3 regions of the Paenibacillus sp. IHB B 3415 genome follow, and region 2 is predicted to be linked to each of the others. Evidence: predicted binding sites of a transcription regulator. Region 2 holds the regulator's gene; each other region holds the start of a gene.

Region 1 (4,374 bases), on a different contig from region 2:
TAAAATTTTAATTACTTTTAAACAAGAGTGTACCGCCCTCTTGCAAGGGCGGCAGCTCTTTGATTTATTTTAATTCTTGATCTGCAAGAACAATTCTTACATGGAATCGTGGAATGTACGGTTGATAACATCCAACTGTTGTTCGCGGGTCAGCTTGATGAAGTTAACAGCATAGCCGGATACGCGAATGGTCAATTGTGGGTAGTTCTCAGGGTGATCCATTGCATCAATCAGCTGCTCACGGTTAAATACGTTAACGTTCAAGTGCTGAGCGTTGTTGTGGAAGTATCCGTCCATCATGAATACCAGGTTGGACTTACGGGATTCTTCGTCTTTACCCAGAGCCTTAGGAACGATCGAGAATGTGTTGGAGATACCATCCTGTGCATCGGAGTAAGGCAGTTTAGCAACAGAGTTCAGGGAAGCAAGTGCACCCTTCTTGTCGCGTCCGTGCATTGGGTTAGCACCAGGTGCGAACGGTTCGCCTTTTTTACGTCCATCAGGAGTAGTACCAGTCTTCTTACCATAAACAACGTTCGAAGTGATAGTCAATACCGATTGAGTTGGTACAGCATCACGGTAAGTTTTGTTTTTACGGATCATGCTCATGAAGGTTTCAACCAGTTCAACCGCGATGTTGTCAACAGCGTCGTCGTTGTTACCGTAGCAAGGGAATTCACCTTCAGTTTCGAAGTCGATAGCAATACCTTCTTCGTTGCGGATCGGTTTAACCTTAGCGTATTTAATTGCGCTCAGGGAGTCGGCAGCAACGGACAGACCGGCAATACCGCAAGCCATAGTACGCAGAATGTCGCGGTCATGCAGCGCCATTTCGATACGTTCGTAGGAATATTTGTCATGCATGTAGTGAATGATGTTCAGCGTGTTGACATAAGTCTTAGCCAGCCATTCCATCATCGGTTTGAAACGTTTCATTACTTCGTCGTAATCAAGGTATTCGGAAGTGATCGCCGGATATTCAGGACCTACCTGAGCGCCGGATTTTTCATCCTTACCACCGTTGATTGCATACAGCAGGGCTTTTGCCAGGTTGGCACGGGCACCGAAGAACTGCATTTGTTTACCGATACGCATTGGGGATACGCAGCAGGCAATCGCGTAATCTTCACCCCAATATGGACGCATTACATCATCGTTCTCATATTGGATCGCACTGGTTTCGATAGAAACCTTAGCACAATATTTTTTGAAGCCTTCAGGCAGCTTTTCGGACCACAGTACAGTCAGGTTTGGTTCTGGTGCAGGTCCCAGGTTGTACAGGGTATGCAGGAAACGGAAGCTGTTCTTGGTTACGCGTGTTGTTCCGTCTTCAGCCATACCACCGATGGATTCAGTTACCCAAGTAGGGTCGCCGGAGAACAGATCATTATAGTCAGGCGTACGCAGGAATTTCACGATACGCAGTTTCATTACGAAATGGTCAACGATTTCTTGTGCTTGCTCTTCAGTAAGAGTACCTTCTTCGAAATCACGTTGTACATAGATATCAAGGAAAGAGGATACGCGTCCGAGGGACATTGCGGCACCGTTCTGCTCTTTAACTGCAGCCAGATAACCGAAGTATACCCATTGAGTAGCTTCTTTGAAGTTATTAGCTGGTTTGGAGATATCAAGACCATGAGCAGCAGCCATTTGTTTCAGTTCGCCCAGAGCACGCATTTGCTCGGACAGCTCTTCACGCAGACGAATTACTTCTTCTGTCATGGAATCCACTTCAAGCTCAGTCAATTGTTGCTTCTTGTCTTTAATCAGGAAATCAATACCATACAGAGCAATACGGCGATAGTCGCCGATGATACGTCCGCGGCCATAAGCATCAGGAAGACCTGTAATTACGCCGGATTTACGCACAGCTCTCATGTCTGGTGTATATGCATCAAATACGCCTTGGTTATGCGTTTTGCGGATGTTCGTGAACATGTCAACGATATTTTGCGGAAGCTCGAAGCCATAAGCTTTAGTAGCGTCGATCATCATTTTGATACCGCCGAACGGTTGAATGGAACGTCTGAAAGGAGCATCAGTCTGAACGCCGACAATTTGTTCCTTGTCCTTGTCGATGTAGCCTGGATTGTGGGAAGTGATAGTGGAGACAGTATCGAGGGATACATCCCATACGCCGCCTCTTTCTCTTTCTTCCTTGCTAAGCTGGGAGATAATCTTCCACAGTTCAGTGGTGTTGCTGGTAGGACCTACCAGGAATTCTTCATTTCCTTCATACGGCTTGATGTTCTTGGCAATAAAGTTATTAACGTCAACTTTCTTAGCCCATGTACCCTTAGTAAAACTTCTCCAACCCGACTTAACCTCTTGTACTTCTCTTTCAATCACCGACATGCTAAATCCCTCCATTTATATTTAGTATATTTGTAGAGATCGCGGGCTTGAAGGTTAATCCCGTGTCTCGTGATCCCATAGCTATTGGTTGTTATAAAATTCACAATCGCGGCTTCATAACTGGGATCGTTGTTTATATAAACATTTTAGTTTATTTTCTGAAAAAGGACTGTGACAAATATCACTCTTTCGGTGATATTTGTCACTTCCATCCAGTTCCATATTAACCTTTAACCTTATTCTTTGCCAGGCAATCTTAGATTAGTTGTCGAATCTTCCGTAGAATGCGTTGCGGTATACATCAGCAAGCTCAGATACCAGCGGCATTTTTGGGTTGGCAGTTGTACATTGGTCTTCAAATGCACGGTCAGCCAGGTAATCTACACGGGATTCGAAGTCCTTAGGATCAAAGCCGAGAGCCGAGAAGGATTCTTCGATGCCGAGTTTTTTGTTCATGTCGCGGATTGCATTGATCAGGCTGGTTACGCCTTCTTCGGTAGTGCGTGCAGGCAATCCTAGAATGCGGGCGATTTCAGCATACCGTTCGTCAGCTACAAAGTGCGAATATTTAGGGAACGCAGCGAACTTCGTAGGTTTCTTAGCATTGTAACGGATAACATGCGGCATCAGGATAGCATTGGTACGGCCATGTGCTGTGTGATACTGTCCGCCCCATTTGTGCGCCAAGCTGTGGTTGATACCCAGGAATGCATTAGCAAATGCCATACCGGCAAGTGTCGAAGCGTTGTGCATTTTTTCGCGGGCAAGCTTGTCGCCTTGCAGTGCGGATTTCTCCAGCCACTGGAATACCAGTTGAATGGCTTTGATTGCCAAACCGTCGGAATAGTCACTAGCCATTACAGATACATAAGCTTCAATTGCATGTGTCAATACATCCATACCTGTATCGGCAACAGCAGTTTTCGGCAAGCTGTATACAAACTCAGGATCAATAATAGCTACGTCTGGAGTCAGCTCATAATCAGCAAGCGGATACTTAGTATTATTGCCAGTTGTCTTATCAGTAATTACTGCGAACGATGTTACTTCGGAACCCGTACCGGAAGTTGTTGGAATCGCAACGAATTTCGCTTTGTTGCCGAGCTTAGGGAATTTGTATACCCGTTTGCGGATATCCATGAACTTCTGTTTCAGGCCGTTGAAGTCTGCATCCGGGTGTTCGTAGAACAACCACATTCCTTTTGCAGCATCCATTGGGGAACCGCCGCCGAGTGCGATGATGCAGTCCGGCTGGAATCTATTCATCATTGCAGCGCCTTTTTCTACAGTAGTTGTCGATGGATCCGGCTCAACTTCCGAGAACACTTCGATCGCTACCGGAGTCTGGCGTTGACGCAGATAATGCTCAACTCTTTCCACATAGCCCAGTTTAACCATCATAGGGTCAGTGATAATTGCTACACGAGTGATATCAGGCATTTTGGCCAGGTACTGTGTGGATCCCTTTTCGAAGTAAATCTTGTCAGGTACTTTAAACCATTGCATATTCACGGTACGACGGTTCACCCTTTTCACGTTGATCAGATTGATTGCAGTCACGTTTTGCGATACAGAGTTGCGTCCATAAGATCCGCAGCCCAGTGTCAGGGAAGGGATATTAGTATTGTAGAGATCGCCGATTGCGCCGTGTGTGGATGGCGAGTTGACGAGAATACGTCCGGTTTGCAGACGGTTGGAGAACTTCATGATTACTTCTTCGTTGTTCGAGTGGATAGCCGAGCTGTGGCCCATGCCGCCAAATTCAACGATTTCAGCTGCGCGTTCGATACCCTGGTCTGCGTTCTTCACTTTGTAGCAAGCCAGAACCGGGCTCAGCTTCTCAGCGGACAGCGGATATTTAGTACCTACGCCTTCAAGTTCAGCTACCAGGATCTTCGTGCCGGCAGGAACCTGAATTCCGCACATTTCAGCGATCTTCACAGCGGATTGGCCGACGATGGCCGGGTTAACCGCACATTTTTCAACATTCATTGCGCCGCTTGTCAGCTTGGCAGC
Region 2 (4,374 bases):
CCACAAGCGCAAGAATAATTCTAGCCGTTCTCCCCCTAAAATCAACTTTTCATTTCAACAAAAAAGCAGGAGAACAGTGACTCTGTTTCCCCCGCTTAAATTGTAATATACTGCCTGCTGCCGCTTACCGGTTAGGCAGGCTATACCCTTCACCGATGGCACTGCCGTCTGTGAAGCGGTAGAAGCTGTAATAGAACCTGCCGTCCTTTTTGTAGAACAGCTGCCAGGCATATTCTCCGTTATACACTCCCGGCAGCAGCCGCTTAATCGTAATACCCGGAAGCTGGGCAGCTATAATATCACGGATTTGCGCCTCAGAAGTCCCTTTGCTGAGCTCCTCCGCGTATAAATCGTTGTCGCCTCCGGCTGGCTGGCCTTCCTTGGTAAAGCGGACCCAAACCATCAGCTCGGTTCCTGCATCATTTTTTCCGGTAAGCACCCAGTAAATCGCATTTTCATCCCAGACGGATTTCTGTGCTTTGGATACCTCAGTTAAGCCGTCCCGCGCTCTGGCAATCTCTTTGGCTTCACTCCGCTCGTTCCACTGATCCTTCATAATGTAGGCATAAAACTGGCTTAGTCCGAACAGAAGGAGCAGAACCAGGGAAATCCCCAACGGAAGCCATTTTCTCCTCTTCTTCAACATGCAGCTTCCTTTCCATATAACCTGTATTACCGTTTAAGCAGCCCCTCGAACGTTTCCTGCGCTTTGCGGCGGATGGCTTCTTCATCTAGTGTCAGGCATTGTCCGTGCTTCACAACCTGTTTGCCGTTCACCCAGACATGCTCCACATCCTTGCCACTGGCTGAATATACCGCATGGGACAAAAGATCGGTATGCGGCAGCAAATGCGGCTGATCAATATCAATCGCGATGAAGTCGGCCTTCATCCCTGCTGCAAGCCGGCCTACCTGGTTCAGGAAAATAGACTGTGCACCATATTCGGTCGCCATCAGCAGCGCCTCTGGAGCCGGTACTGCTGTAGGATCACCGCTTACGCCTTTGTGAATCAGCGCGGCCAGCCGCATTTCTTCGAACATATCCAGGTTGTTGTTGCTTGCCGCACCGTCCGTACCCAGGGAGACCTTAACTCCTGCTCTAAGCAGCTCAGGAACACGGGCTACTCCGCTGGCCAGCTTCAGGTTGCTGCCGGGATTATGGGATACGCCAACATTGTGGCGGGCCAGAATCTCAATCTCTTCATCGTTCAGATGAACACCGTGGGCGATCAGGGACGGCCGGGTGAACATTCCCAGCTTCTCCAGATGAGCGACCGGACGCAGGCCGTAATCGGCCACATTCTGCTCCACTTCATGACGCGTTTCGGACATATGCGTGTGCATCGGCAGATCAAGATCATGAGCCGCCTGGACAAACTTCATGAAAAACTCCGGAGGACAGGTGTAAGGCGCATGCGGCGAGAGCATCGCAGTAATTCTGCCGTCAGCCTTGCCATGCCAGTTCCGGGCAAAAGCAATCGCCTCAGCCAGCTTGTGATTCTGCACCTCTTCCGGACACAGGCCAATAACACCGCGCATAAGTACTGCACGGATGCCTGACTGCTCTGTAACCTCAGCAACCCGGTCCATATGATCATACATATCGAGGAAGGTCGTAGTGCCGCCCTTCAGCATCTCAAGAACAGACAAAGAGGTTCCCCAGTACACATCTTCACCGGTGAATTTCTCTTCCATCGGCCACATTTTTTCCTGCAGCCAAGCCTGCAGCACCATATCATCGCCGTAGCCGCGCAGCAGCGACATCGCCGCATGGCCGTGGGTGTTGACCAGGCCGGGCATGAACAGCAGACGGCTGCCGTCAATAACCTCTGCGCCCTCTTCAATTACAGGCTTCGCTTCACCTATGTAAGTAATCAGATCATTTTCGATGGTCATATAACCGCTCAGCACCGGCTTATCACTGCCAGGTACCAGAAAACGGCCGTCTTTAATAATGGTTTTATTGCTGCTCATCTTCAGCTTCGTCCTTTCCGTCATGCAAATAATACGCCAGACTCTGCAAATCCGTAGTGAAATCGGCGGCATGAATCCGGATATTAGCCGGAGTCTTAAGAATTACAGGGGCAAAATTCAGGATCGCCTCAATGCCCGAATCTACCAGAATGTCAGCAACGTTCTGTGCTTCACTGTCCGGAACGGTAATAATCCCGATGCGGATGCCCTGTGCACGGATGGTATCCCCCAGCTCACTCATCGGCTGAACAGTCAGCGAGTTGATCTGCTGGCCTACCTTAGGCTCATAAGCATCAAATACAGCTGTAATCTTCATCGTATCCTTCAAGTAGGCATTGTAATTCGACAAGGCGTGGCCGAGATTACCTGCACCTACCAGAGCTACATTAATCTGCTGGTCCAGCTTAAGAATATGTCGGATCTTCTCGATCAGATAAGAGACATCATAACCAATGCCCTTTCTGCCGAAATCACCAAAATAAGCCAGGTCCTTGCGGATCTGGGCGGGGTTGAGATCAAGCTTCTGTCCCAGCTCCTGAGAAGAAACTGTTGAGATTTCACGTTTTTGGAGATCGTTCAGGAAACGCAGGTACACTGGGAGTCTGCGAACGACGGCCTCCGATATTTTATCCGATTTCATGTTTTCTCCTCCTAAAAGTTTGATAGCATATGCTTCGTGATAAGCCGGTTATAGGAACCGTGCTCCGGGACTGCCCGGTGGGCAGCAGCCGTGGAGCGCGGGACTTCAGAACAATAATTACTTATACATAATATCAACCGGCGACGGATTATTAAACCCCGCCATCTTCAAGCCATTCTGCAATCCGCGGAACGATCTGATCCGTCAGCATATGCTCCATCTTGGGACCGGGCAGCGAATACAGGAAATACTTCCCATAATAAGATTCGATTACCCTGGTATCATATACAATAACGATTCCGCGGTCCTGCGCGGTGCGGACCAGCCGCCCGAAGCCTTGCTTGAAGCGGATTACGGCCTGCGGGACGGACAGCTTCATGAACGGATTCTTCTTCTGTGCCTGGAGCAGCTCCGACTTCGCTTCAGCCAGCGGATGATTAGGCGGCTGGAACGGAAGTCTGACAATGGCCAGACAGGTCAAAGCTTCCCCGGGAATATCTACACCTTCCCAGAAGCTGCTCGTACCCAGCAAGACAGACGCCGAACTGTCCTGGAACCGCCGGATCAGCTTGCTCCGGCTGCCGCCTTCTACGCCCTGTCCAAGCACCGCGATATCCTGCGAAGCCAGGGCCTCCTTCAGCGGATCATAGACCTGGCGCAGCATCTTGTAGGAGGTGAAGAGCACAAGCATCCGCCCGCGGGTAGCCACGGCAGTTTCTGCCAGAGAATGGACCAGTGTATCCACAAAGCGGGCATCCCCAATGCTTCCCTTGACACTCGGGAAATCACGGGGAATGACAAGCAGTGCCTGCTCACGGTATTTGAACGGCGACGGAAGCAGGGCTGTCATCAGACGGCCCTGCTCTGCAGCCTCACCAAGACCGAGATTATCTATCATGAACTGGAATGACTTATCCACAGACAAGGTGGCCGAGGTCAGGATGATACTCTTCTTCTTGTCGAAGAACAGCTCCCTGAGCTGGGTGCTCACATCCACCGGAACGGCATACATCTGCAGCGATTTGCCGCGGTAATTGCCGCTCCCCTCCAGCCAGTAGACGATATTCTCGTCGTTCAGTCCCATAAAGAAACGGATCTGCTCCCGGATGGAGGCCAGGTCCTTGAACAACCCGCCGATATCCGTCACAAGACTGTCCGAAGAGGACTGGCTGTCCGTATCACGCATCTCACTAAGCATTTTATCACCCTTGCGGATGATATCGCTCAAGCTGAGATGGAGTGTATTCTCCAGAGCAGCCAGCTCCTCCCACTCTTTGGGCTTCTTGCCCGGCTGCAGGCGTGCGACAAGCTGGCCGGCTTCACCGGCTCCGGCATCGCTGCGTTCAGGCAGCAAGCCGAAGAGCTTGTCGCTAAGTGTATCCCAGGACTCCTTGACGGTAAGCAGATCCGGATAGATCCGGTCGATAACACTGCTCCATTCCGAAGCCTGCTCACTGCCGGACGATTGCAGGGTCTGGCGCAGGGCAGGCAGCTGTCCGCTCCGGCTGTCCTTGTACAGACGGGTGAGCGTATGCGCCACGGTGAAATATTTCATCTGCATTCCGAGATGTTTGCCGGCAATGTCCTCCAGATGATGCGCCTCATCAATGATGAGATGCTCGTAAGCCGGAAGCAGCTGATGCCCGGCCTTAACATCTGCGAATAACTTGGAGTGGTTAGTCACCACCACATCGGAAATCCCGGCTTCATGCTTGGCCCGGTGATAATAACATTTCCGGAACCACGGACATGAGCGTCCC
Region 3 (4,374 bases), on a different contig from region 2:
ATTTAACATTATGTCTACTATATTATACATGATGGATTTTTTTTAAATCATTCCGTTCAATAAAATTTTATATATCCAGTGCGTACAATCACTAGTCCATCCTCCTGCCGGTGTTAAGGTGTAAAGGTGATCAGCAACTAAAAACCTATACCCATAACATGAGGAGGGGCCACAATGGCGTCCAATCAATTAAACGATATAACAATTCAATCAGGTTTTACCTCTGAAGCAATGGTCAGAGACATCGTCCTGCAGTTCCCTAAGGCTGCGGATTATTTCAAGGCTAAGCGTATTGATTTCTGCTGTGGAGGCGCGAAGCCGCTGGCTGAAGCTGCTGCCGAGAAAGGGCTTGATCCGGAAGCGATGATTCACGATCTGAACAAGCTGCAGGAAGAGCATCCGGTGCTGGAAGAGGATACAGCCTGGAACGAGGCCTCCTCTGAAGAGCTGGTGAATTATATCGTGAACAAGCATCACCGCTACCTGCGTGAAGAGCTTCCGCTAATCAGCCAGAATGTGACCAAAGTCTTCCGCGTGCATGGCGAGGATTCTCCGCATCTGGGTGAGATGCACCGCCTGTTTAATCTTTTACGCGAAGATCTGCTTCAGCATACGGCGAAGGAAGAAGAGAGCGAATTCCCTAAAATGCTGGCCTACACACAGAACCCGACTGAAGAAGGCCTATCGGAGCTGCGCGGCCTGCTGCATAATCTGGAAGCTGAGCATGACGGGGCCGGTGAGATCCTCCGCGAACTCCGCCGGGTAACCAATGATTACACACCGCCTGCGCATGCCTGCACGACTTACCGCCTGACCTATGCACGCCTTGAGGAGCTGGAAGGTATGACCTTTGAGCATGTGCATCTGGAGAACAATATCCTGTTCCTGCGTTATCAATAAAATGTATTGCTACGGAAAGTCCCTTCGGGGACTTTTTTGTTATAAAGAACGTAAGGTTTAGAACAGAAATAATTTGAGAACAGGTCTTCTATGCGGTATCCTTAAAGAGTCAGGGATATTACATAAGAAGGCGGTGCCGTGGAATGTCCACGAAATGGATGGGGCGCTTACTGCTGTGCCTTGTTTTTATAATCACAGCCAGCGGCTGCAGCTCGGTTCTGGGACCGGGAAACACCGGCGGAAGCACAGGACTATCTTTTTCAATTCTGGTGGGTGAACGTGAAATGGCCGGTACCTCCGGCAGACTGCTTAACGAAGCTTATAAAGAAGGTAATTCCTTCATAGAACTGCTGAGAAAGAGCGGGATCGTTACTTTTGCTGCAGACGGCTATAGTATTCTTGAGGTCAATAGGGTTGCGCTTAGTCAGGATATGATGTGGGAAGTACAGGTGAACAGCAAGAAACTTACGGACTGGAACAGTACAATCGAGGCTGGAGCGGCGATTGTCTTCACGGCGCAGCCGGCCGCAGCCGGGGCGTTATTTCAACCGGTTATCCTTACGGTGAACGGCGGGAGTGAACAGCCTGAGCTGACGCATTCGCATGTGCTGTCCTTTACGGAAGATTTGTCAGTGAAGGGACTTATGAAGAACAGCGGGATGATTAAGCTGGCAGAAAATAACAAGACGGTTCTTACCGTAATGGATTACACGCCACTCAGCAGTGAGGAGTGGAAACTGAAGGTTAATGACAAAGCGCTGCTGGGCAATGGTGTGGATATGAAGCTCAGACCGCAGGACAAGCTGGAGATATCACTGGTTCTAAAGTAATTACGATAGCGGAATCCGTTTTAGCGGATACAAGGATTTCTGTGCCGAGTGCGCGGGGTCCTTTTTTTGTGTCTTTTACTTTATGTGAAATGTTTCACATTTAATGTGACTGGAATCACAAATGCCGGGGAATTTTGGGCAGTATAATTTCACTATAAAGCAAGTTTGTGAAGAAATCTGAGTTTTGAAGGAGGGTCCTACCAGTGACAGCGAACAGAGAAAAGTTAGTGCTGATTGGCAATGGCATGGCGGGTGTAGGCACTATTGAGCAGATTTTAAAGCTGGGCGGCGCTTATGATATCACGATCTTCGGCAGTGAGCCGCATCCCAATTACAACCGGATTATGCTGTCCTATGTTCTCGAAGGCAGTAAAACCATTGAAGATATTATCCTGAATGACCGTCAGTGGTATGAGGATAACAATATTACCCTGCATACTGGAACGACTGTCATCCGGATTGATGAACAAACCAGGCAGGTGATTACAGATAACGGACAGGCGGTTCATTACGACAAGGTTATCATTGCTACGGGTTCTAATTCGTTTATATTACCTGTTCCGGGCAGTACAAAGGACGGGGTAGTCGGCTTCCGTGATATCGCAGATTGCGATGCCATGCTGGCCGCAGCGAAGCAATACCGCACGGCAGCTGTAATCGGCGGAGGTCTGCTTGGTCTTGAAGCAGCCAAAGGCCTCGTGAATCTGGGGATGGACGTTACCGTTGTGCATCTGCTCGAGGATTTGATGGAACGGCAGCTGGACCGTACGGCATCTTCTATGCTGCAGGCGGAGCTTGCGCGTCAAGGTGTGAAATTCGCCATGGGCAAGCAGACGGTCGAATTGACTGGAGAAGAGCGGGTTACGGGGCTGCGCTTCAGTGACGGCAGTGAGTTGCCCGCAGAATTTGTGGTAATGGCAGTCGGAATTAAACCTAATGTTCAGCTTGCCAAGGATAGCGGCATCGAGGTTAACCGCGGGATTGTCGTCAATGACTATCTGCAGACCTCCATGGCTAACGTGTATTCTGTCGGTGAATGTACGGAGCACCGGGGGACCTGCTATGGTCTGGTAGCGCCGCTTTTCGAGCAGGGGATGGTACTGGCCAAGCATTTGTCAGGTGTGCAGACTCCGGGATACGAAGGTTCGGTTGTCGCGACGAAGCTCAAGATTTCCGGTGTTGATGTTTTCTCGGCCGGAGAGTTCACCGAAACAGCGGAGCATACCGTCATATCCGCCAAGGATGAGTGGAAGAGAACCTATAAGAAGATTTTGCTCAAAAACAACATTATTGTCGGTGCGGTTCTGTTCGGTGATGTAACGGAATCAGCGAGCCTGCAGAAGCTGGTGAAGCAGGGAACAGAAATGACCGATGAGATCTATGGAGAGGTCATGGGCACAGGCTGCTGCGGCGGAGGCGGAGCCAAGAAAGGTCTATCCGTTGAAGCAATGGCCGATGAAGAAATTGTCTGCGGCTGCAACGGGGTTACCAAAAAGGCGATTGTTGATGCCGTTACGGAGAATGGCTTCACTACAGTGGATGAAATCAAAGCCTGCACCGGAGCGACCCGTTCCTGCGGCGGCTGTAAGCCAGTTGTTGAGCAGATTCTGCAGTTCGTATTAGGGGACAGCTTCCAGCAAAGCGTCAAGCAGGGGATCTGCAGCTGCACCCCGCTTAGCCGGGATGAGATTGTAGCCGAAATTACGGCTAAAGGGCTCAAAACCACCAAAGAAGTTATGCATGTGCTGGACTGGAAGCAGCCGGAAGGCTGTTCTAAATGCCGTCCTGCTGTGAACTATTATCTGGGTATGATCTATCCGGACACCCATGAGGACGAGAAGGAATCGCGCTTCGTTAATGAACGGATGAGCGCCAATATTCAGAAGGACGGAACTTATACGGTTATTCCGCGGATGTACGGAGGGGTTACCACTCCCGAGGATTTGAAACGGATTGCCGATGTTTCCCTGAAATATGATGTGAAGGTTGTGAAGGTGACCGGCGGGCAACGTCTGGATCTGATCGGTGTCAAAAAAGAGGATGTACCGAAGGTGTGGGAGGAGCTGGATATGCCGTCCGGCTATGGCTATGCGAAATCCCTGCGCACTGTGAAGACCTGTGTAGGTTCGCAGTTCTGCCGCTTTGGCACACAGGATTCCATGGGCATGGGCGCTATGCTTGAGCGCAAGTATGAGCGCCTGGATATGCCGGCCAAGTTCAAAATGGCGGTTAACGGCTGTCCGCGTAACTGTGCAGAATCCTGCACGAAGGATATCGGCATTGTCGGCAATGACGGAGGCTGGGAAGTCTTTATCGGCGGAAACGGCGGCATTAAGCCACGGATCGCTGATGCTTTCTGCAAGGTAAGAACCGATGAAGAGCTGGTCGAGGTCTGCTCCGCCGTAATGCAGTATTACCGTGAAACCGGCAATTACCTGGAGAGAACTTCAGAATGGGTAGAACGTATGGGCCTTGAGCATATCCAGACCGTTATTCTGGGCAGTGATGACAACCGGAAAGAACTCGCTGCACGGATTGACTTCGCCCTGGCACAAGTCAGTGATCCATGGAAAAAGATGCTGGATGACAACGGTACCCGCACAGCACTGTTCGAACAGACACGGGTCTAGCCTGAAGGGAGAGG

Evidence for each region. Region 2 encodes Rex, which represses fermentation and respiration genes when NADH is low (regulators of the CRP and FNR family bind a similar motif). Its sites were predicted from a motif close to TTGTGAAATATTTCACAA; they were not measured.
Region 1: the regulator Rex is predicted to act here: its motif matches at 2,447-2,464, upstream of pflB (formate C-acetyltransferase).
Region 3: the regulator Rex is predicted to act here: its motif matches at 1,813-1,830, upstream of nirB (nitrite reductase large subunit NirB).

What each region holds. Positions count from the first base shown of each region.
Region 1 covers NZ_JUEI01000013.1:86,121-90,494, reverse strand. The annotation lists gene pflB (formate C-acetyltransferase) at 97-2,358, opposite strand; gene adhE (bifunctional acetaldehyde-CoA/alcohol dehydrogenase) at 2,620-4,374, opposite strand, start outside.
Region 2 covers NZ_JUEI01000098.1:5,746-10,119, reverse strand. The annotation lists gene QW71_RS31200 (DUF5590 domain-containing protein) at 125-646, opposite strand; gene QW71_RS31195 (amidohydrolase) at 673-1,974, opposite strand; gene QW71_RS31190 (redox-sensing transcriptional repressor Rex) at 1,961-2,614, opposite strand; gene dinG (ATP-dependent DNA helicase DinG) at 2,766-4,374, opposite strand, start outside.
Region 3 covers NZ_JUEI01000013.1:62,534-66,907, forward strand. The annotation lists gene ric (iron-sulfur cluster repair di-iron protein) at 205-900, shown strand; gene QW71_RS07165 (hypothetical protein) at 1,044-1,730, shown strand; gene nirB (nitrite reductase large subunit NirB) at 1,934-4,360, shown strand.